DNA from 3 places in the Bradyrhizobium sp. BEA-2-5 genome. Region 3 is predicted to be linked to each of the others. Evidence: predicted binding sites of a transcription regulator. Region 3 holds the regulator's gene; each other region holds the start of a gene.
The links. The regulator PhoB, encoded in region 3, activates phosphate uptake and scavenging genes when phosphate is short. The targets are predictions, from matches to a motif close to TGTCATNNANCTGTCAT.

Region 1 (7,344 bases), 3.8 Mb from region 3:
GCGGTGACCGGGGTCGTCAACGCCGTGAAGAAGGGCGCAGCCCAGGTCTGGCCGGACAAGCCCGGCAACGTGCTGTTCGACGTCTCGATCGGCGACAAGGCTGCGACGGAAGCCGCCTTCGCCAAGGCGCATGCGGTGGCCGAGATCTCGATCGTCAATCCGCGCGTGGTCGCGAGCTTCATGGAGACGCGCGCGGCGGTCTGCGAATACGATGCCAAGCGCGATCACCTGACGCTCACCATCGGCAGCCAGGGCAGCCACCGGCTGCGCGACATCCTGTGCGACATGATCCTGAAGATGCCGAAGGAGAACATGCGGGTGATCTGCCCGGATGTCGGCGGCGGCTTCGGCACCAAGCTGTTTCCCTATCGCGAATATGCGCTGATCTCGGTCGCCGCGCGCAAGCTCAAGAAGAGCATCAAATGGGCGGCCGACCGCACCGAGCATTTCATGGGCGACGCGCAGGGCCGCGACAACGTCACCACCGCGAAGATGGCGCTGGCCGAGGACGGCAAGTTCCTGGCGATGGATTGCGACCTGATGGGCGACATGGGCGCGTATCTGTCCACCTTCGGGCCCTACATTCCCCATGGTGGCGCCGGCATGCTGCCGGGCCTCTATGACATCCAGGCCTTCCACTGCCGGGTGCGCACCATCTTCACCAACAGCGTGCCGGTCGACGCCTATCGCGGCGCGGGCCGGCCTGAGGCGGCCTATGTCATCGAGCGTCTGGTCGATGCCTGCGCGCGAAAACTCGACATGACGCCGGACGCGGTCCGTCGCAAGAACTTCATCCAGCCGAAGGCGCTGCCCTACAAGACAGCGACCGGCAAGGTCTACGACTCCGGCGACTTCGTCGCGCATCTGAAGCGTGCGATGGAGATCGCCGAGTGGAAGGAGTTTCCCAAGCGCGCGAAGCTCGCCAAGAAGCATGGCCTGATCCGCGGCATCGGCCTCGCGAGCTATGTCGAGGTGTGCGGCACCATGGGCGAGGAGACCGCCAATGTGCGGCTCGATCCCAATGGCGACGTCACCGTCCTGATCGGAACGCAATCGAGCGGACAGGGACACCAGACCGCTTATGCGCAGATCGTCGCCGAGCAGTTCGGCGTCGCGCCCGAGCGCGTCCACATCCACCAGGGCGACACCGACGAGATCGCAACGGGCCTCGGCACCGGCGGCTCGGCCTCGATCCCCTCGGGCGGCGTCAGCGTCGAGCGCGCCACGCGCGAGCTCGGCCAAAAGCTGAAGGAGATCGCGGCGCAGGCGCTGGAAGCCAGCGCGGGCGACCTCGAGATCTCCGAGGGCCGCATCCGCATCGCCGGCACCGACCGCTCGATCTCGTTCGCCGATCTCGCCAAGCGGCCGGGCGTCGATCCATCGAAGCTGAACGGCAGCGCGACCTTTGCCAGCGCCGACGGCACCTATCCGAACGGCACCCACGTCGCGGAGGTCGAGATCGATCCGGCCACCGGCATCATCAAGATCGTCAACTACGTGATCGTCGACGATTTCGGCAAGACGCTCAATCCGCTGCTGCTGGCGGGACAGGTCCATGGCGGCGCCATGCAGGGCATCGGCCAGGCGCTGATGGAGCAGGTGGTGTATGGCGCCACCGACGGCCAGCTTATCACCGCGACCTTCATGGACTACGCGCTGCCGCGCGCGGCTGACGGGCCGGCCTTCGTGTTCGAGACCAACAACATCCCCTGCAAGACCAATCCGATGGGGGTGAAGGGAGCGGGCGAGGCCGGCGCGATCGGCTCCTGCCCGGCGATCGTCAACGCCATCGTCGACGCGCTCTGGCGCGAATACAAGATCGACCACATCGACATGCCGGCAACACCGGAGCGGGTGTGGATCGCAATCCGCGAGGCGCAGCGCCGCCATAATCTCTGATAAATTGTCGCAGGCGGAATGAAGATTCCGCCTGCGGTGTTTTGCAAACCAGGCCGGCTGCAGATCGCGGACCGGGACAGAGCGGAATTGAGGGGTTTTGCCGATGAAGCGGATTGTCGTCGTTGCTGCAATGCTTGCGTTGAGTGCTGGTGCTGTCGTGGCCGACCAGAATCAGGTCAAGCAGACCCAGGCCCAGATGAAGGAGACCGGCAAGAACGCGGGCGCGATCGCGGCAATGATCAAGGGCGAGAAGCCCTACGACCAGGCGGCGGTCGATGCTGCGCTGGTGAAGTTCGAAGACACCGCCAAGAAGCTGCCGACGCTGTTCCCGGCAAGCAGCAAGGGCCTCAAGCCGGATGGCGACTATTCCGCCGCGCCGAAGATCTGGGAAGACAAGGCCGGCTTCGAGCAGCACATCGCGAGCTTCGCCAAGGCCGTCGCCGATACCAAAGGCAAGGTCAAGGACCTCGACACGCTGAAGGCGGAAATGCCGCCGCTGTTCAAGCAGTGCGGCGGCTGCCACGAGACCTATCGCCTCAAGAAGGGCTGATCGCCGTTCGGCTCATCGTCGTTCGATCAATGAAAAGGGCGGACGCTTCGAGGCGTCCGCCCTTTTTTGTGTCGGCCGTTTCTTGTTGGAGCGCGTTCGCGACGATTGCTTGGTCAGGATTGCTTGGTGACGGATTACTTCGTCACTTGCTATTTGGTTACTTGGCCGCGGATCTCGCCGCCCGGATTGGCTGCAGTATGGATGTTGATGTAGTACTTGCCGCCGAGCAGATCGGCGGCCTGCGCGTCGGTCAATGTTGCGCTGCCTTCGACCGGGCTCGACGTCGCGTTTGGGATGGCGACCGCGACACCGGAATTCTTGCCGGCCTCGGCGGGGCCGTGGAAATGCGCGGCGGTGGCCGGACCCGAGAGGCCGGAATAGGTCAGCTTCCAGCTCAGCTTCTTGCTGGCGGCATCGTAGTCGATGTCGGCGGTGCCGGTGGCGGTGCTGGTATTCGGCGGCACTTCGCTCTTGCTGTCCAGCTTCGCCGTGAACTTCTCGGCAAAGGCCGGACCGGCGAGGGCGATCGCGGCGCCGAGCGTCAGCGTGGCAAGCAAGGTCTTGTTCGACATGGTTCTCTCCCCTTTGACGTCACAGGATGGTTGCAATCTTCAAACAGCAGCTTTTCGGATTTATTCCCCAAATGATCGTGGGTGCGGCAAATTTGATGCGAGCTTGTCCGACTGGTTGCCATCATACTGGTCCATGGACTGACGCGACCAATGACGGATCGGTGAATGCTGCGACGAATTTTCCTCCTGGCGATTCTGGCCGGCGTAATCGGCTTTGGCGTGTTCTGGTGGCTGACGATCCCCGCGACCGTTGCCGCCGGCGCGCTGCCTGCCTATCAGCCTGACCTGGCCAACGGCCTCACAACGTTCAATGCCGGGGGATGTTCCTCCTGCCATGCCGTGCCGAAGCAGGACGACCGCACGCGGCTCGGCGGCGGGCTCGCGATCCCCTCGCCATTCGGCACCTTCTATGCGCCGAACATCTCGCCCGACCCGAACGACGGCATCGGCCGCTGGAGCGAGGCCGATTTCGTCACCGCGGTCATGAAAGGTACTTCGCCATCGGGCGCGCACTATTTCCCGGCGTTTCCGTATCCGTCCTATCAGCACGCCAAGGTCAGCGATGTGCGCGACCTGTTCGCCTATCTGAAGACCTTGCCGCCGGTCGCCGGCAAGGTGCGCGACCACGATTTGCCGTTTCCGTTCAACGTCAGGCGCAATGTCGGCATCTGGAAGTTCCTGTTCATGGACGGCAAGCCCTTCGTCGCCGACACCAGCAAGTCGCCGCAGTGGAATCGCGGTGCCTATCTCGTCAACAGCTTCGGCCATTGCGCCGAGTGCCACAGCCCGCGCAATGCGCTCGGCGGCATCATCTCCGGCCAGCGCTTTGCCGGCGGTCCGAATCCGGAAGGCGAGGGATGGGTTCCGAACATCACGCCGAGGGGGATCTCGGACTGGAGTGTGAAGGATATCGCCTATTTCCTCGAGAGCGGCCAGACGCCGGACGGCGACTCCGCCGGTGGGTCGATGGTGCGTGTGATCCGCAACACCTCGCAACTGTCGTCGTCCGACCGCGACGCGATCGCCGAGTACATCAAGTCGCTGCTGCCGGTCGAGGGGCCGCCGAAGCCGGTGAAGAAGGAGAAGGAGTCGTAAAGCGGGATGGGTTTTGGTTGAATCGGCTCGCCGCGGTTTCGGTTCACCTCTCCCAAGGGAGAGGTGAACTTTCGACGCCGTTCAAGCTCGACCTGATCTCATCATGCTCTCGCGGGCGCGTCCTACTTCGCGCCGAACGCCTTGAAGGTGATGATGGTGAGGGTGTCCTGGATGCCCGGCAGCACCTGCACCTTCTCGTTCACGAAATGGCCGATGTCGGTGTCCTTGTCGACGTAGAACTTTACCAGCAGGTCGTATTGGCCGGCCGTGGAGTAGATCTCGGAGGCGATCTCGGCTTCGGCGAGCGCGTTGGCGACCACATAGGACTGGCCGAGCTTGCATTTGATCTGGACGAAGAAAGGAACCATCGAAGTCGTCTCCGGGGATTTCCGCGACTATAGGCCCAAAACGGGCGGCCAAGGCAAGGGGGCGAGGCGAGGGGTCAAGGCGAGGCCAACTTGCGGTAAAGTCAGGCGAACTTGCTGCCGATCGGCGGCCGGGCTAGGACAGGCCATGGTCTTGTTCGTGATGGTCTCATTCGTATCAACCGCTGGTGCTGCAAGATGACGCCGGTCGCGCTCACCATTGCCGGCTCGGACTCCTCGGGCGGGGCGGGCATCCAGGCCGACCTCAAGAGCTTTGCGGCGCTCGGGGTCTATGGCGCCTCCGCGATCACGGCGCTGACCGCGCAGAACACCACCGGGGTGAGTGGCATCCATCCGGTGCCCGCGCCATTCGTCACCGCACAGATCGATGCGGTGTTCTCCGACCTCGAGGTCGGCGCGGTCAAGATCGGCATGGTGGCGCAGGCCGAGACAATTGCAGCGATCGCCGATGGGCTGAGGCGCTGGGCGCCGCGCCATGTCGTGCTCGATCCGGTGATGGTCGCTACCTCCGGCGATCGGCTGCTTGCCGCCGAGGCGGTCGATGCGCTGAAGACCCTGCTGTTTCCGCTGGCCTCGCTGATCACGCCGAACCTGCCGGAAGCGGCGGCGCTCTTGAACGAGCCGGTCGCCTCAAGCGAGGCCGACGTCGAGCGACAAGGCAACCGATTGCTGGCGATGGGGTGTCGTGCGGTGCTGGTCAAGGGCGGCCACGGCCACGGCGCCGACAGCATCGACTATCTGATCGACGCCGAGCGCAGCATCGCGCTGGCTGCGCCGCGGATTGCGACCGCCAATACGCATGGCACCGGCTGCTCGTTGTCCTCGGCAATCGCAGCAGGGCTCGCGAAGGGCGAGAGCATGGAGACCTCCGTGCGCAACGCCAAGGCCTGGATCACCGAAGCAATCGCCGCCGCCGATCGTTTTGCCGTCGGCCACGGCCATGGGCCGGTGCATCACTTTCACAAATATTATTGAAGCCCGGAGCTGCGTAGCCCGGATGGAGCGCAGCGAAATCCGGGAACAGATCATCCGCGGACGCAGAACCCCGGATTACGCTGCGCTTCATCCGGGCTACGTCGTCTTCGTTCACTGAAGATGGAGCTCGTCATTGCGAGGAGCGATAGCGACGAAGCAATCCATCTCCCCGCTTGCGGCGCAATGGATTGGTTCGCGTCGCTCGCAATGACGGTAGATCAGCGTTCCTGTGCATTTCAGTGCCTCTTCCACACAGTCGCGACCGCCGATGTCGCCAGATTGTCGCACGCTGCTGTTATCCGCAGGGAAGCGGCGTACTGCTGATTCTCGTTAACTGTTTGTGGGGCCTTGGGTCGCGGGGATCGTCATCGCCTTGTCACAGGAATCTGTTAGGTGCACAGGCATGGGAAGCGACTCCTTGAGTGAAGAAAGCCCGGAGCGGCGCTTTCGCACCTTGTTCATCTCCGACGTCCATCTCGGAGCCCGCGGTTCTCAAGCCGATCTACTGCTCGACTTCCTGCGCTACCACGATGCCGACACGATCTATCTCGTCGGCGACATCGTCGATGGCTGGGCGCTGAAATCGAACTGGCATTGGCCGCAATCGCATAACGATCTCGTCCAGAAGCTGCTGCGCAAGGCGCGCAAGGGCGCCAAGATCATCTACATCCCCGGCAATCACGACGAGTTCCTGCGCAACTATTACGGCACGCATTTCGGCGGCATCGACGTCGTCGAGAACACGGTTCACGCCGGCGCCGACGGCAAGCGCTATCTCGTCATCCACGGCGACATCTTCGATCTCGTGGTGCAGAACGCGCGCTGGCTCGCCCATCTCGGCGACAAGGCCTACGATTTCGCGATCCAGATGAATCGCCTCGTCAACTTCTTCCGCCGCCTGTTCGGTGTGCCCTACTGGTCGCTGTCGCAATGGGCCAAGCAGAAGGTCAAGAACGCCGTCAACTATATCGGCGCGTTCGAGCAGGCGCTCGCCGCCGAGGCGCGGCGCCACGAAGCGGACGGCGTGATCTGCGGCCACATCCACTACGCCGTGATCCGCGACGAGGCCGGCATCCGCTACATGAATTGCGGCGACTGGGTTGAGAGCTGCACCGCCCTGGTCGAGCATGACGACGGCCATTTCGAGATCATCACCTGGGCCGACCCGGTGCGCCGGATCGCGCCGGTTCCGCGAGTGACGGCACGCGCTGCATGACGCATATCCTGGTCGCGACCGATGCGTGGCATCCCCAGGTCAACGGGGTTGTCCGCACGCTGACCATGATGGCACAGGCGGCGAAATCGCTCGGCGTCGAGGTGAGCTTCCTGACGCCGGACGAATTCCGCACCTTCGCGATGCCGAGCTACCGCGATCTGAGGCTGGCGCTGCCGTACCGGGCCAAGGTCGCAAGTCTGATCGAGGCGGCGAGGCCCGAGAGCATCCATATCGCGACCGAGGGCCCGATCGGGCTTGCGGTCCGCCGCTATTGCCGCCAGCGCAAGCTGCCGTTCACGACCAGCTTCCACACCCGCTTCCCCGAATATGTCTCGGCGCGGACGCCTGTCCCGGAAGCCTGGGTGTGGCGGGCGCTGCGCTGGTTCCACAGGCCGAGCCGGGCGGTGATGGCGGCGACTCCGGCGCTGGCGGCCGAGTTGCGTCAGCGCGGCTTCCGCAACGTGGTGCTGTGGTCGCGCGGCGTCGATACCGCGCTGTTCCATCCGCGCGACGTCGATCTCTGCCTGCCGCAGCCGGTCTATCTCAGCGTGGGCCGGGTCGCGGTGGAGAAGAATCTCGAGGCTTTCCTCGACCTCGATCTGCCCGGCACCAAGGTCATCGTCGGTGACGGCCCGGCGCGGGCCTCGCTGG
Region 2 (7,344 bases), 1.5 Mb from region 3:
TCGGCGAGGATCACGGGATCGGTCAGTGGCTTCAATTCGCCGAGCCGGTGACTGAGCGCCGTCTCGCTGCCGTCGCCGTCGATCGAGGCCGTGCCGCGCAGCACCTCGGTGCCGTCGCGCTTGACCATCGCGATCGTGCAAACGGTCTGGCCCGGCTTCGGCTTCTCGATCTGGGCCTGCACCTCTTCGCCTTCGAACACCGGGTTGCGGTAATGCGCCGAGAGGCATCCGGTCATGAACCAGGCGCGGCCCCAGATCCGCTCGCACAGCGGCGCGAACTGGCTGAAATGGGTCGGCCCTTCGATGGTGCCGCCCTTGAAGCCGAGCTTCTGGGCGGTTGCGTCGTCGTGGATCGAGGCGTGCGCGTCGTAGGTTTGCGCTTGCAGCATCTGCTTCGGGCTGCGCCAGGGACCCACCAGCAGATCACCGTTCTCCACGATTTCCGTCGTGAACGCGGATTCGACTGTAATCATCCTTGGTCTCCCTTTGCGCGCCACCGTTTCAAAGATGCCGGGGTTCGGCAAGGCCTCGCAGAGCAACAAGGCCTCGCAGAGCGACAAGGCCTCGCATGCGCAACATGAGATATGTGCTGCGGCCATGGAACGGAGCTGTTCATGCATAACAAAATCAGTGCATGCTGATGCATGATCATTTCGGAAGATAATCAGACCGGTTCGGACCGGCGTGGCTGACTGACGGGGAAACTGATGGCGTTGATGGAAGTTGGACTGGACGACAAGTACCGGTTGGATACGAAACGAATCTTTCTGTCCGGCACGCAGGCTCTGGTTCGACTGCCCATGTTGCAGCGCGAACGCGACCGGCTCCAGGGGCTCAACACCGGCGGCTTCATCTCGGGCTATCGCGGTTCCCCGCTCGGCATGTACGACCACGCATTGTGGCGGGCGAAGTCGCACCTCCAGCAGCACGACATCGCCTTCGTGCCCGGCCTGAACGAGGACCTAGCTGCAACCGCCGTGTGGGGCAGCCAGCAGGTCGGCCTGTTTCCTGGCGCCAAGGTCGATGGCGTGTTCGGCATCTGGTACGGCAAGGGCCCCGGCGTCGACCGCTCGGTGGATGCGCTCAAGCATGCCAATGCGGCCGGCACCTCGCTGAACGGCGGCGTGCTCGCGCTTGCCGGCGACGACCACGGCTGCCAGTCCTCGACGCTGGCGCATCAGAGCGAGCAGGTGTTCGCCGCGGCGCTGATCCCCGTGATCAATCCCGCGACGCTGCAGGACTATCTCGACCTCGGCCTCTACGGCTTCGCGCTGTCGCGCTTCTCCGGCTGCTGGGTCGGCTTCAAGGCGATCAGCGAGACCGTGGAGAGCTCGGCGTCCATCTACAGCGATCCCGAACGCATCCAGATCAGGCTGCCCGACGATTTCGAGATGCCGCCCGGCGGCCTCAACATCCGCTGGCCCGATCCGCCGCTCGAAGCCGAGCGCAGGCTGCACGGGCCCAAGATGGAGGCCGTCGCGGCCTTCGCCCGCGCCAACCAGCTCGACCGCATTGTGCTCGATTCAAAGCCGGCGCGGCTCGGCATCGTCGCGACCGGCAAGGCCTATCTCGACCTGCGCCAGGCGCTCGCCGATTTCGGCATCACCGATGCCGATGCGCAGGCGCTCGGGCTGCGCATCTACAAGGTGGCGCTGACCTGGCCGCTCGAAGCGCGCGGCGCGCGCGCCTTCGCCGAAGGTCTTCAGGACGTGCTGGTGGTCGAGGAGAAGCGCGGCTTCATCGAAGACCAGCTGATGCGCATCCTCTACAATATCGACGCGTCCAGGCGCCCGACCGTCACGGGCAAGCGCGACGAGCGCGGCGCGCCGCTGCTGCCGAGCGAGGGCGAACTGACACCGACCATCGTCGCGGCCGCACTGGTGGCGCGTTTGCGCAAGCTCGGCCATCATAGCCCGGTGCTGGAGCAGCGTTTGGCAAAACTCGAGGCGTTCGATCGCCCGGCCGAGGGCACGGGCACCGCGAAGCTGCAGCGTACGCCGTATTTCTGCTCGGGCTGCCCGCACAACACGTCGACGCGCGTGCCCGAGGGCAGCCGCGCCATGGCTGGCATCGGCTGCCACGGCATGGCCCTGTCGGTGCCGAACCGCAACACCCAGACCATCTCGCATATGGGCGCCGAGGGCGTGAACTGGATCGGCCAGTCGCCCTTCACGAGCGAGCAGCACATCTTCCAGAATCTCGGCGACGGTACCTATACGCATTCCGGGCTGCTGGCGCTGCGCGCGGCATCGGCCGCCGGCATCAACATCACCTACAAGATCCTCTACAACGATGCCGTGGCGATGACCGGCGGCCAGCCGGCCGAAGGCGCCTTCAACGTCGCGCAGATCGCGCACCAGGTCGCGGCTGAAGGCACCAGGAAGCTTGCGATCGTCTCGGACGATCCGGGCAAGTATCCCCAAGGCAACTACTTCCCGCAAGGCGCGACCATCCATCACCGCCGCGAGCTCGATGCCGTGCAGCGCGAGCTGCGCGACATCAAGGGCCTCACCGTCATCGTCTACGACCAGACCTGCGCCGCCGAAAAGCGTCGCCGCCGCAAGCGCGGGCTGTATCCCGATCCCGCCAAGCGCGCCTTCATCAACGAGCTCGTCTGCGAAGGCTGTGGCGACTGCTCGCAGGCTTCCAATTGCGTCTCGGTGCAGCCGCTCGAGACCGAGTTCGGCCGCAAGCGCCAGATCGACCAGTCGAACTGCAACAAGGACTTTTCCTGCGTCGAGGGCTTCTGCCCGAGCTTTGTCACGGTGCAGGATCCCAAGCTGCGCAAGGCCGACCGCACCGCGGCCGATCCCAAGGCGTTGTTCGCCGATTTGCCGACGCCGCCTGCGGCCGCGTTGAGCAATCCCTACAACATCCTCGTGACCGGCATCGGCGGCACGGGCGTCATCACCATCGGCGCGCTGCTCGGCATGGCCGCCCATGTCGACGGCCGCGGCTGCTCGGCGCTGGATTTCACCGGCCTGTCGCAGAAGAACGGCGCGGTGATGAGCCATGTGCGGCTCGCGCCCGCCTCCGACATGCTGACCACGGTTCGCATCGCGCCGGGCAATGCCAACCTGATCCTCGGCTGCGACCTAGTCGTCGCCACCAGCGTGCCGGCCCTGAGCCGCGCCGAGCGCGGCGTTACCCGCGCCGTGGTCAACGCCGATCTCTTGCCGACCGCGAGCTTCGTGATCGATCCCGATATCGACTTCGAAGCCAGCTCGATGCGCGATGCGCTGAACGGCGCGGTGACGCCAGGCGATCTCGACATCATCGACGCCACGGGCATTGCCGCCGCGCTGATGGGCGACAGCATCGCGACCAATCCCTTCATGCTCGGCTTCGCCTTCCAGAAAGGCGCGATCCCGCTGTCGCTGGAGGCCCTGCTGCGCGCCATCGAGATCAACGGCGCCGCGATCGAGATGAACAAGACTGCTTTCTCATGGGGCCGGCTCGCCGCACATGATCTGCAACGCGTGGTCAGCGCCGCGCGCTTCAAGAGCGCCGGCGCCGCGCCGGCCAAGAAGACGCTCGATGAGGCGATCGCGTTCCGCGCCAAATTCCTCACCGACTATCAGGATGCGGCCTACGCCAAGCGTTATCTCGACGATGTCGCGCGCGTCCGCACCGCCGAGGCGGCGGCCGCGCCGGGCTCGCAGGACCTGACCGAGGCCTTCGTAAAGGGCCTGTTCAAGCTGATGGCCTACAAGGACGAGTACGAGGTGGCGCGGCTCTATTCCGACGGCGAGTTCAGCAAGGCCTTGAGGGAGCAATTCCAAGGCAATTCCGGTCTGAAGGTCCTGCTGGCGCCGCCGCTGCTGGCCCAGCGCGATCCCGTCACCGGGCGGCTGCAGAAGCGCGAATTCGGTCCGTGGATTTTCACCGCGTTCGGCATGCTCGCGAAGCTGAAGGGCCTGCGCGGCACCGCCTTCGACATCTTCGGCTATACCGCCGAGCGCAAGATGGAGCGCGCATTGCCGGTCGAGTATTCGGCGATGATCCTGCGTCACCTCGACGGCAGGAAGCCGCTCGACTTGCCGCGCCTCGTGGCGCTGGCGAAGGCTGCGGACCTCGTGCGTGGTTATGGCCACATCAAGGAGGGCAACGTCGCCCGCTATCGCACCGAATGCGCGCGGCTGGAGCGCGCGATCAGCCAGCCGCTGGCGCAGGCGGCCGAATAGGGCAGAGCGTTTTCGAGCGAAGTGGCTACCGGTTCGCGAAGAAAACGCGTCAGAACAAGAATCTGGAGCCACGTTCCGATTCCATCGGAGCGGAGAGGGCTCCAGGCGGCGACCGGGAACTTTCCACGGCCGCCCTGGTTGACCGGTAACCCTGCCTGCAAGCGGTGGCTGGATTCGTACGGCCGAGCCCCTACATGATGGCTGTCTGTTCGAGTGATTTCAGGAGGCCGTTTGATGGTCCTGAAAAACGGTTTTGTTGCAATCGTTTGCGCCGCGTGCCTGACTTGGGGTGGCGTGGCGTTGGCCGACGAGTACGGCCCCAGCGAATTCTTCAGCCTCGATCTCTCCAAGGCGGTGCTGTCGCCGAAGCGGCTTGGCCCGCCGACGCAGTTCGAGCCCGTTCCGGTCGAGGCGAAGACCGACCATGGCCCCGATCAGCATGCAAATGTCGAGCCGCAGGTCGAGGAGCCGAAAGTCGCGCCGAAGAAAGCCGTGCGGACCACCAGGGTGACCGCACCGCACGAGAAGAAGCGCGCGGAAGTGCGCGTGCCCGCCCGCGCCAAGCTCGCGCGCCGCCACTCGAACCCGCTCGATGCGGAGGCCCGCGACACACGGATCCAGACCTGGCCGTGCCGCACCGGCGGCATTTGCAACTGGCATCGGTGAGGCGGCGCTCTCGCGCAGATCCACGTGCGCATCCACAAGAATGTTAAGCCCGTCATCCTTCGAGGCTCGCTCCGCTCGCGCTTCAGGATGACGGGTTTAGATCGAATGCTCGGCGTGCTGCGTTCCAATCGACGTAACCGAGTCATCCCGCCGTCGCAAAACCGTCGGCGGAGAGTCAAGAAACCGTAAGGCCGGAGTCAAGGAGCGCAGGCAAAACCTTCGTTGCGATTCGACGAAGGTTATTCGATGCCGACAGCGATCTCCGCGGGGCGGCGAGGCCTCACCCGGCGCCAGCTTCTGGTGCGCTCGGCGTCGACCGCCGCGCTGGCGGGATTCGGCGCGCTGGCCAAACCATATCTGAGCCGCGCCGCGGATCGGCCGGCGATCGCGGGCATCCAGTCCGGCGACGTCGCAAGCGATTCCGCTGTCATCTGGGCCCGCGCCGATCGTGCCGCGCGGATGCACGTCGAATGCGCCGCGGTCGAAAGCTTCGCCAGCATCCTGCGCGCCGCGTCCGCCGATGCGCTGCCCGAGCGCGACTTCACCGCCAAGCTGCTGCTCAACGGCCTGCCGCCGGGCCAGGACCTGTTCTATCGCGTGCGCTTCGAGGACCGCGACGGCACATCAGGCGAAAGCCGGGTCGGCCATTTCAGAACCGCGCCGGCCGACCGGCGTCCCGTCTCGTTCGTCTGGTCCGGCGACGTCGTCGGGCAGGGCTGGGGCATCGACCCCGCGCGCGGCGGCCTGCGCAGCTACCGCACCATGCTGGGCGAGCGCCCGGACTTCTTCATCCATTCCGGCGATCACATCTACGCCGATTGCACGGTGCCGTCGGAGCAGAAACTCTCCAACGGTGAGATCTGGCGCAACATCGTCACCGAGGAGAAATCCGCCGTCGCACAGAGCCTCGATCAGTTTCGCGGCAATTACAAATACAACCATCTCGACGATCACTTCCGCGCCTTCCACGCCGAGGTGCCGATGTTCGCGCAATGGGACGATCACGAGGTGACCAATGACTGGTCGCCGACCGGCACCACCGATGCGACCGGCTATGAGGCGGACGGCAGCTCGCGCCTGGTGGCGCGGGCGCGCCGCGCCTTCCACGAATTCATGCCGATGCGGCTGATGCCGGAGCGCGATGGCCGGGTCTATCGCAAGATCGCCTACGGCCCGCTGCTCGACGTCTTCATGATCGACATGCGCTCCTATCGTGATTCCAGCTGGAACAAGCAGGGCGATCCGGACCAGGCCTGCATCCTCGGCCAGAGCCAGCTTGCCTGGCTGAAGCGGGAACTGGTGGCGTCGGATGCTGTCTGGAAGGTGATCGCGGCCGACTTGCCGATCGGCCTGATCAGCCTGGACGCCGTCGCGCTCGGCGACGGGCCGCCCGACCGGCGCGAGCACGAGATCGCCGATCTGCTCTCCTCCATCAAGCGCGCCGGCATCTGCAACATCGTCTGGCTCACCGCCGACATGCACTACACCGCCGCGCACTACTACGACCCGAACAAAGCGCGATTCCAGGATTTCGAGCCGTTCTGGGAGTTCGTCTCCGGCCCGTTGCATGCCGGCAGCTGGGGGCCGGGCGAGCTCGACGACACCTTTGGCCCGGTCGCGATGTATCAGCAGGGCTGCTCGGCCGAGCAGGGCGACAATCTCGCGCCGTGCTTCGGGCTGCAATTCTTCGGCCGCGTCGACATCGACGGCAAGACCGGCGTGATGACGGTGACGCTGAAGGACGTCGACAACCACGATCTCTGGTCGGTCGATATCGAGCCGCGGCCGGACGCGCGGCCTGGTCAGATCATGGCGCAGCACATCTAGTGTGCTGAATGCGAAGTTCGTGCGATTTCGCGGCAGCCACTTTCACGAACTTCGTATTCATAAAGCACACTAGAATCATAAGTTTGCTAGTGTCCTTATCGAATCCGAAGTTCGCTCCGAAGGTGCGGCAAATGATGCGAACTTCGGATTCGGGACACTAGCGCCCTCTCTGATCCCGTCGCGACATCTTGATTGCCGGCGTCTTGCCCGAAGGGCCGGTTTGCGGGCAGACTGCGTGTCGGCAGTCCTGCCAATTTCATTCCCAGGAAACGATTTGCTGGCGTGACGTCGTCGATGGCATCGGCGTCCCACGCGTCAGGAGCTATCCATGGAAAATCTGAAAACACAGGGCATCAGCCTGCCCAAGCTTGGCCTCGGTACCTTCCGCATGCAGGGCGATGCCTGCCGCGCCGCAGTCGAGAGCGCGCTGTCGATCGGCTATCGCCACCTCGATACCGCCGAGATGTATGCCAATGAGGAGCCGATCGGCTCGGCCATCGCGGCCTCGAATGTCGCGCGCAAGGAACTGCACGTCACCACGAAGGTCTGGCACGAGAACCTCGCCCCTGACGCGATCCGGCGCGCCTTCGATGCCAGCCTGAAGAAGCTCAGGCTCGACCATGTCGATCTCTATCTCGTGCATTGGCCGTCGAGGAGCATGAAGCTG
Region 3 (7,344 bases):
CTTCGTGCAGAGCCCCTACGCCTACTGGAAGCAACTCGCCTGGAGCGGCGCGCTGCTGATCACATTCACCGTGCTCGCGTTGAATATCGGCGCGCGTATCCTTGGTGCCGAAAGGGCCGCAAAATGACCGAGCTTTCTGTCTCCACGACTGCCGCGGGCCACGTTCCCCAGGTTCCGCTGCCGGAAGCGCCGCCGAAGGTCACCGCGCGCAACCTCAATTTCTACTACGGTGAGCACCATGCGCTGAAGAACATCAATCTGGCGCTGGGCACCAATCGCGTCACGGCCTTCATCGGCCCGTCCGGCTGCGGCAAGTCGACCCTGCTGCGCATCTTCAACCGGATGTACGACCTCTACCCGGGCCAGCGCGCCACCGGCCAGCTGTTGCTCGACCACACCAACATGCTCGACCCCAAGCTCGACCTCAATCTGCTGCGCGCACGGGTCGGCATGGTGTTCCAGAAGCCGACCCCGTTCCCGATGACGATCTACGAGAACATCGCCTTCGGCATCCGCCTCTACGAGAAGATCTCGAAGTCCGAGATGGACGGTCGCGTGGAGAAGGCGCTGCGCGGCGGCGCGCTGTGGAACGAGGTCAAGGACAAGCTCAACGCCTCCGGCCTGTCGCTCTCCGGCGGCCAGCAGCAGCGCCTCTGCATTGCCCGCACCGTCGCGGTGCGGCCCGAGGTGATCCTGTTCGACGAGCCGTGCTCGGCGCTCGACCCGATCTCGACCGCCAAGGTCGAGGAGCTGATCCAGGAATTGTCCGAGAACTACACGATCGCGATCGTCACCCATAACATGCAGCAGGCGGCGCGCGTCTCCGACAAGACCGCCTTCATGTATCTCGGCGAGTTGATCGAGTTCGACGACACCAGCAAGATCTTCACGTCGCCGAGCGACCGGCGCACGCAGGATTACATCACCGGCCGGTTCGGCTGACCGGCGCATGATCCGGAAAAGTGGCAACCGGTTTTCCGATCAGGTCATGCTAAAATTCAGGACACGAAACCATGATCCCCGGGACCATGGTTGAGGGAGACAAGCCATGGGTTCTGAACATACCGCAAAGGCTTTCGATACCGACCTCCAGGAACTCACGCGCCTGGTCGCCGAGATGGGCGGCATCGCCGAGCGCATGATCGTCGATTCCGTCGACGCGCTGATCCGCCGCGACGTCACGCTCGGTCAGCGCGTCGTCGCCGCCGACATCGAGATCGACAATCTGCAGCGCAACATCGAGGAGCGCGCCGTGCTCACCATCGCCCGCCGCCAGCCGATGGCCGTCGATCTGCGCGAGATCGTCGGGGCCATGCGCGTTGCGACCGACCTCGAGCGGATCGGCGATCTCGCCAAGAACATGGGCAAGCGTGTCGCCGCGCTGGAGACCGACTTCCACCCGCTCAAGCTGTTCCGCGGCCTGGAGCACATGACCGACCTCGTGCAGCAGCAGGTCAAGTCGGTGCTGGACGCCTATGCCGCGCACGATCTGCCGGCGGCGATGGCGGTGTGGAAGGGCGACGAGGAAGTCGACGCCATCTGCACCTCGCTGTTCCGCGAACTCCTCACCTACATGATGGAGGATCCGCGCAACATCTCGTTCTGCATCCATCTGATGTTCTGTGCCAAGAACATCGAGCGGATCGGCGACCACGCCACCAACATCGCCGAGACCGTGTTCTACATGATCGAGGGCCAGGCGATCACCGACAAGCGGCCGAAGGGCGACATGACGACCTTCGCCACGACGGTGCCGGGCAGCTGAGGCTTGATCGGCAAGCGCGGAACCGGATTGTCCTTCGACAACTCGTTTCCGCGGGGACTATGCTCAAGGAAGTAAGCGTTTCGGTTTGCGTCTGGGCAACGGATCACCACAGAGAAAGAACTTAAACCGATGAGCGCACGCATTCTGGTAGTCGAAGACGAGGAAGCGCTGACGACGCTGTTGCGCTACAATCTCGATGCGGAAGGCTATGACGTCGAGACGGTGATGCGCGGCGATGATGCCGACACCCGCCTCAAGGAGCACATTCCCGATCTGATCGTGCTCGACTGGATGCTGCCGGGCCTGTCGGGCATCGAGCTGTGCCGGCGGCTGCGCACCCGTCCCGAAACCAAGCAGCTGCCGATCATTATGCTGACCGCGCGCGGCGAGGAAAGCGAGCGGGTGCGGGGACTTGCGACCGGTGCCGACGACTACATCGTCAAGCCGTTCTCGGTGCCGGAGCTGCTGGCCCGCGTGAAGGGCCTGCTCAGGCGCGCCAGCCCCGAGCGGCTCGCCACCGTGCTCGCCTATGGCGATATCGAGCTCGACCGCGACAAGCGCCGCGTGGCGCGTTCGGGCCGGCCGATCGATCTCGGCCCGACCGAATACCGTCTGCTGGAGTTCTTCCTGGAGCATCCCGGCCGCGTGTTCTCGCGCGAGCAGCTGCTCGACAGCGTCTGGGGCCGTGACATCTACATCGACGAGCGCACTGTCGACGTCCACATCGGCCGCCTGCGCAAGCTGCTCAATCTCGGCCGCGAGCAGGATCCGATCCGCACCGTCCGTGGCGCCGGTTATGCGCTGGACGATCGGTTTGCGAAGGCGGAGCCGCAGCCGTAACGGCCACAACTAGTGCGCAATTGCGCACGGGAGCCGGCAACTGTTATGTCGGCTTGGTCTGCAGGTAGGGCTTTCTGTCGCGCATCATGGCGTTGAGGACCGTTAGGAGCTTCCTGGCGACGGCAATGAGAGCGAGCTTGGCTGGTTTGCCGACCTGTCGCAGCCGCGCGTAGAAGGCCTTGAATGGATCGGCCCGACGAACCGCGTTCAGAGCCGCCATATAGAGGGCGTCACGAACGCGCTTTCGGCCGCCGGCGATCTTGCGTTTTCCACGGAAGGCGCCGCTGTCGACGTTGAAGGGGGCAAGGCCCGCGAGCGCGGCGATCTGCTTCGCTCCAACATGTCCAAGTTCCGGCATCTTCGCGATCAGCTGCATGCAAGCCACGGGACCCACGCCCGGCAGTGAGCGCATCAACCGCGCATCGTCCGCGATCTCCGGCTCGGCCTTGGTCAATGCGTTGATATCGGCCTCGATCTCGGCGATCTCGCCGTCGAGAACCTCAATGAGCCGACTGATCCGTTCGGCCATGGCGCGGTCGTCGGCCTCGCTGCGCCGGTTCTTCTCCTGCGCGCGCATGAGAACCAGTTGGTCCCGCCGTTTTGCAAGCCCTGCCAAAGCGTTGCGGGCGGGATTGGCGGCCCGCTCGGTTGCCGGCTGCATGACCCGGCCAAAGGCCGCCAGCATCCGTGCATCGATCGGATCGGTTTTGGCAAGTTGGCCGCTGGCCCGCGCAAAATCGCGAGCTCGAGCCGGATTGATCCGAGCGAAGCGGACACCGGCCTGGCTTAGGGCCTCGCGAAGCGCGAGGTCATAGGCGCCCGTGGCCTCGAAGACGACCAGCGCATCGCATCGCCAACGCGCCACCTGCTGTGTGATGGCCTGTGCCGCGTTGGCGATGCGCCTGGACACGCCGTCAGCTTCATCAAAGATATCGAGATGCTTCTTGGAGACGTCGATTCCGACATAACGAGGGGGTATGATCACGGTGCCTGTCCCTGTGATGCGAGGTCTGTTGGCGCAGCCTCGTGCAACTGTTCAGGTTGGTAATGGAACGGGCGGGAGGCCGAGCCGGCTCACGGCGTCAAGCGCCAAGGACCCAACGGCTTCCCGCCCAACCCATCCTGACAGACTTCCAAGACACAGGGACCCATAACCACGAATGGGCGTTGTTAGAGAGCCGTCTGGCCGCTTGCCGATTGCGCCGGCCGCGGCGTATGGGTCCCGGCATGCGCCGGGACGACGCTGGGCATATAGCCGAGCTACGTCACACAAAAAAATCCCCGCTTTCGCGGGGATTTGTTTTTGAGTTCTTCCGACGTTTTCCCGAGTGCTCACTTGATCTGCGGTTTCGCCGACGGCCGGCGGCGATCGGCGGCGGGCTGGTAGGCCACGCGCGAATGCTGGGCGCAGTAGGGCAGGCCGGAGAGCGCCTTGCCGCCGCAGAAGAAGAAATCCGGGCTCGATGGATCGCCGACCGGCCAGTGGCAGGTCGCCTCGTTCAGCTCCAGCAGTGACAGCCGCTGGCTCATCGGCACCACGTTGTCGTAGGTGACGGGTTCGGCCTCGACCTCGACCTCGAAGGCCTGCGCCAGCGCGGTGTTGCCGCGGGCAACGGGGCGGGTCACCCGCATCATGTGCTGCGCGGGGCGCGCCTTGCGCGGCCGGGGCGCTGCCGACGAAGGGCTCTTGGCGCGGCCGGACAAGCCGAGCCGGTGCACTTTGCCGATCACGGCATTGCGGGTCACATTGCCGAGCTCCGCCGCGATCTGGCTGGCCGAAAGTCCGGCCTCCCAGAGCTTTTTCAGCTGCTCGACGCGATCATCGGACCAGGTCAAAACCGTCATTGCATTCTTCCCTTCGCGTAGCGCCGGCCAATCGTTGGAGCGGCGCTGCGAGCCAATCTGGACAAATATCCCTGCGGCCAGAATCCCTTAGCCCTCGCCGGGCACGGTGTTGCGCCCGAACGTTTACGCGAGACACGAAGGCTACTTAGAGGGTCCAGTACCGCTGCACGAGATGTCGTATCTGACAGTCCAAACGCTACAATATGGCGTGACTCCCGCGCAAGAGTCCGCCGACTCGCGTCCACATGTTCCCACACAGTTAAGCAGTTCGATGAGGGTTTTCCACCGCACCGGAATGCTCCGGATTGCGCTCGTTTCGCATTGCAGGAAGGCCACTTCGTGGCGATTGACACTTACTGACCGCAGCATAGAATGCCCGCCACGTGCCGCCCGCAAAGGCGGCCGTTTTGTTTTCCGAAGCTGGCCGTTGCTGCGCTGGCGTCAAGGCGCGCGGCAATTGTCGGCTTCAAACCGTCAGTGATCGCCATGACCAACGCTGCCACGTCGCATCTGCTCCCCGTCTTCGCCAGGGTCGATCTCGGCTTCGAGCGCGGTGAGGGCGCCTGGCTGATCGCGACCAATGGCGATCGCTATCTCGATTTCACTTCCGGCGTGGCGGTGAATGCGCTCGGCCATGCGCATCCCACGCTGGTCAAGGCGTTGCAGGAGCAGGCGACGAAGCTCTGGCACATGTCGAACCTGTTCCAGAGCCCGGACGGCGAGAAGCTCGCGGCGCGTCTGTGCAATGAAAGTTTTGCCGACTTCGTATTCTTCTGCAATTCCGGTGCCGAGGCGCTGGAAGGCGTGATCAAGCTGGTGCGCCACCATCACTTCTCCAAGGGGCATCCTGAGCGCTATCGCTTGATCACATTCGAGGGCGCCTTCCATGGCCGCACGCTGGCGACGCTGGCCGCCACCGGTTCTGCAAAATATCTCGAGGGCTTCGGTCCGCCGATGGACGGCTTCGACCAGGTGCCACATGGCGACCTGGAAGCCGTGAAGAAGGCGATCGGCCCGAACACCGCCGGTATCCTGATCGAACCGATCCAGGGCGAGGGAGGCGTGCGTTCGGCACCGCCGGCGTTCCTCAAGGCGTTGCGCCAGCTTTGCGACGAGAAGGGCCTGCTGCTCGCCTTCGACGAGGTGCAGACCGGCATGGGCCGCACCGGCGAACTCTTTGCCTACAAGCGCACCGGCGTCGTGCCCGACGTGATGTCGCTTGCGAAGGCGCTCGGCGGCGGTTTCCCGATCGGCGCGGTGCTCGCCACCGCTGACGCTGCGCGCGGCATGGGGCCGGGCTCGCACGGTTCGACCTTCGGCGGCAATCCGCTCGCGATCTCGGCTGCGAACGCCGTGCTCGACGTCATGCTCAAGCCCGGCTTCTTCGATCACGTGCAGAAAATGTCGCTGTTGCTGAAGCAGAAGCTCGCCTCCGTGATCGATCGCCATCACGATGTCGTCAGCGAGGTGCGCGGCGAGGGGCTCCTGATCGGCATCAAGGCCGTGGTGCCCTCGGGCGATCTCGTCGCGGCGCTGCGCGCCGAAAAATTGCTCACCGTCGGAGCCGGCGACAATGTCGTGCGCTTCCTGCCGCCCTTGATCGTGACCGAGGCCGAGATCGATACGTCGATCACCGCGCTCGAGCGCGCCTGCGCGACATTGTCGGCGGCGCAGCCGAAGAAGGCGGCTGGATGATGAGCAAGCCGGTCCGTCACTTCCTCGACATCAACGAGCTGCCGCTCGGCGAGCTGCGCAACATGCTGTCCGCCGGAGCCGCCATGAAGGCGAAGCAGAAGGCGCACCAGCCGGTCAGGCCGCTCGAAGGCAAGACGCTGGCGATGATCTTCGAGCGGCCCTCGACGCGGACGCGGGTGTCGTTCGATGTCGCCATGCGCCAGCTCGGCGGCGAGCCCATCATGCTCACCGGCGCCGAGATGCAGCTCGGTCGCGGCGAGACCATCGCCGACACCGCGCGGGTGCTGTCGCGCTATGTCGATGCCATCATGATCCGCATCCTCAATCACGAGGCGCTGCTGGAACTTGCGGCCTATGCGACCGTGCCCGTGATCAACGGCCTGACGCGGCGGTCGCATCCCTGCCAGGTGATGGCCGACCTCATGACCTATGAGGAGCATCGCGGCCCGATCGAGGGCAAGACGGTGGCCTGGACCGGCGACGACAACAACGTGCTGGCGTCCTGGGCGCATGCCGCCGAGCGCTTCAAATTCCAGCTCAACGTCGCAACACCCCCGGAGCTCGCGCCGAAGAAGGCAATGCGCGACTGGATCAAGACGTCAGGGGCGCCGATCGTGCTCGGCACCGATCCGGAAGCCGCCGTGCGCGGCGCCGATTGCGTCGTCACCGACACCTGGGTGTCGATGGGCGACAAGGAGGGCGAGCACCGCCACAACGTGCTCAAGCCCTATCAGGTCAATGCCAAGCTGATGTCGCTGGCCAAGCCCGATGCGCTGTTCATGCACTGCCTGCCGGCCCATCGCGGCGAGGAGGTCACGGATGACGTGATCGACGGTCCGCAATCGGTCGTTTTCGACGAGGCCGAGAACCGCCTGCATGCGCAGAAGGGCATTCTGGCCTGGTGCTTCGACGCGGTCGCGTAGCGCCCATTCAATGCTGTCGTCCCGGCGAAGGGCGGGACCCACAACCACCGATGTAAATTTTGCGAAAGCTGGAGCCCCAGCTGAATGCAGCAACTCACATTGGTGGTTATGGGTCCCTGCTTTCGCAGTGACGACGGATAGATCCGTTCTGCTGAACCCCTTTCGTTTTGCGGTCCGAGACCCCAGATAGAGCGCCATGGTTTCACAATCCCCCGACATCAAAATCACGCCCGAGGCGCCGGTTCGCGCGCCCTCAGCGGTTCCTGTCGACGATGC

Region 1: RX327_RS26680 (UDP-2,3-diacylglucosamine diphosphatase) is a predicted target of PhoB. The motif match lies at 5,841-5,857, and genes of this name have one in related genera.
Region 2: RX327_RS11705 (alkaline phosphatase D family protein) is a predicted target of PhoB. The motif match lies at 4,991-5,007, and genes of this name have one in related genera.

The regions. Positions count from the first base shown of each region.
Region 1 is NZ_CP136629.1:5,637,153-5,644,496, reverse strand. Features, by position in the region: gene RX327_RS26710 (xanthine dehydrogenase family protein molybdopterin-binding subunit) at 1-1,899, shown strand, start outside; gene RX327_RS26705 (c-type cytochrome) at 2,003-2,449, shown strand; gene RX327_RS26700 (CHRD domain-containing protein) at 2,599-3,021, opposite strand; gene RX327_RS26695 (cytochrome c) at 3,187-4,116, shown strand; gene RX327_RS26690 (Lrp/AsnC family transcriptional regulator) at 4,239-4,484, opposite strand; gene thiD (bifunctional hydroxymethylpyrimidine kinase/phosphomethylpyrimidine kinase) at 4,680-5,477, shown strand; gene RX327_RS26680 (UDP-2,3-diacylglucosamine diphosphatase) at 5,881-6,693, shown strand; gene RX327_RS26675 (glycosyltransferase family 1 protein) at 6,690-7,344, shown strand, end outside.
Region 2 is NZ_CP136629.1:2,497,770-2,505,113, forward strand. Features, by position in the region: gene RX327_RS11690 (hypothetical protein) at 1-473, opposite strand, end outside; gene RX327_RS11695 (indolepyruvate ferredoxin oxidoreductase family protein) at 708-4,184, shown strand; gene RX327_RS11700 (hypothetical protein) at 4,419-4,850, shown strand; gene RX327_RS11705 (alkaline phosphatase D family protein) at 5,097-6,677, shown strand; gene RX327_RS11710 (aldo/keto reductase) at 7,006-7,344, shown strand, end outside.
Region 3 is NZ_CP136629.1:983,998-991,341, forward strand. Features, by position in the region: gene pstA (phosphate ABC transporter permease PstA) at 1-127, shown strand, start outside; gene pstB (phosphate ABC transporter ATP-binding protein PstB) at 124-942, shown strand; gene phoU (phosphate signaling complex protein PhoU) at 1,049-1,765, shown strand; gene phoB (phosphate regulon transcriptional regulator PhoB) at 1,895-2,605, shown strand; gene RX327_RS04485 (IS110 family transposase) at 2,649-3,590, opposite strand; gene RX327_RS04490 (GcrA family cell cycle regulator) at 3,938-4,450, opposite strand; gene RX327_RS04495 (aspartate aminotransferase family protein) at 4,937-6,145, shown strand; gene argF (ornithine carbamoyltransferase) at 6,145-7,068, shown strand; gene RX327_RS04505 (Hsp33 family molecular chaperone) at 7,265-7,344, shown strand, end outside.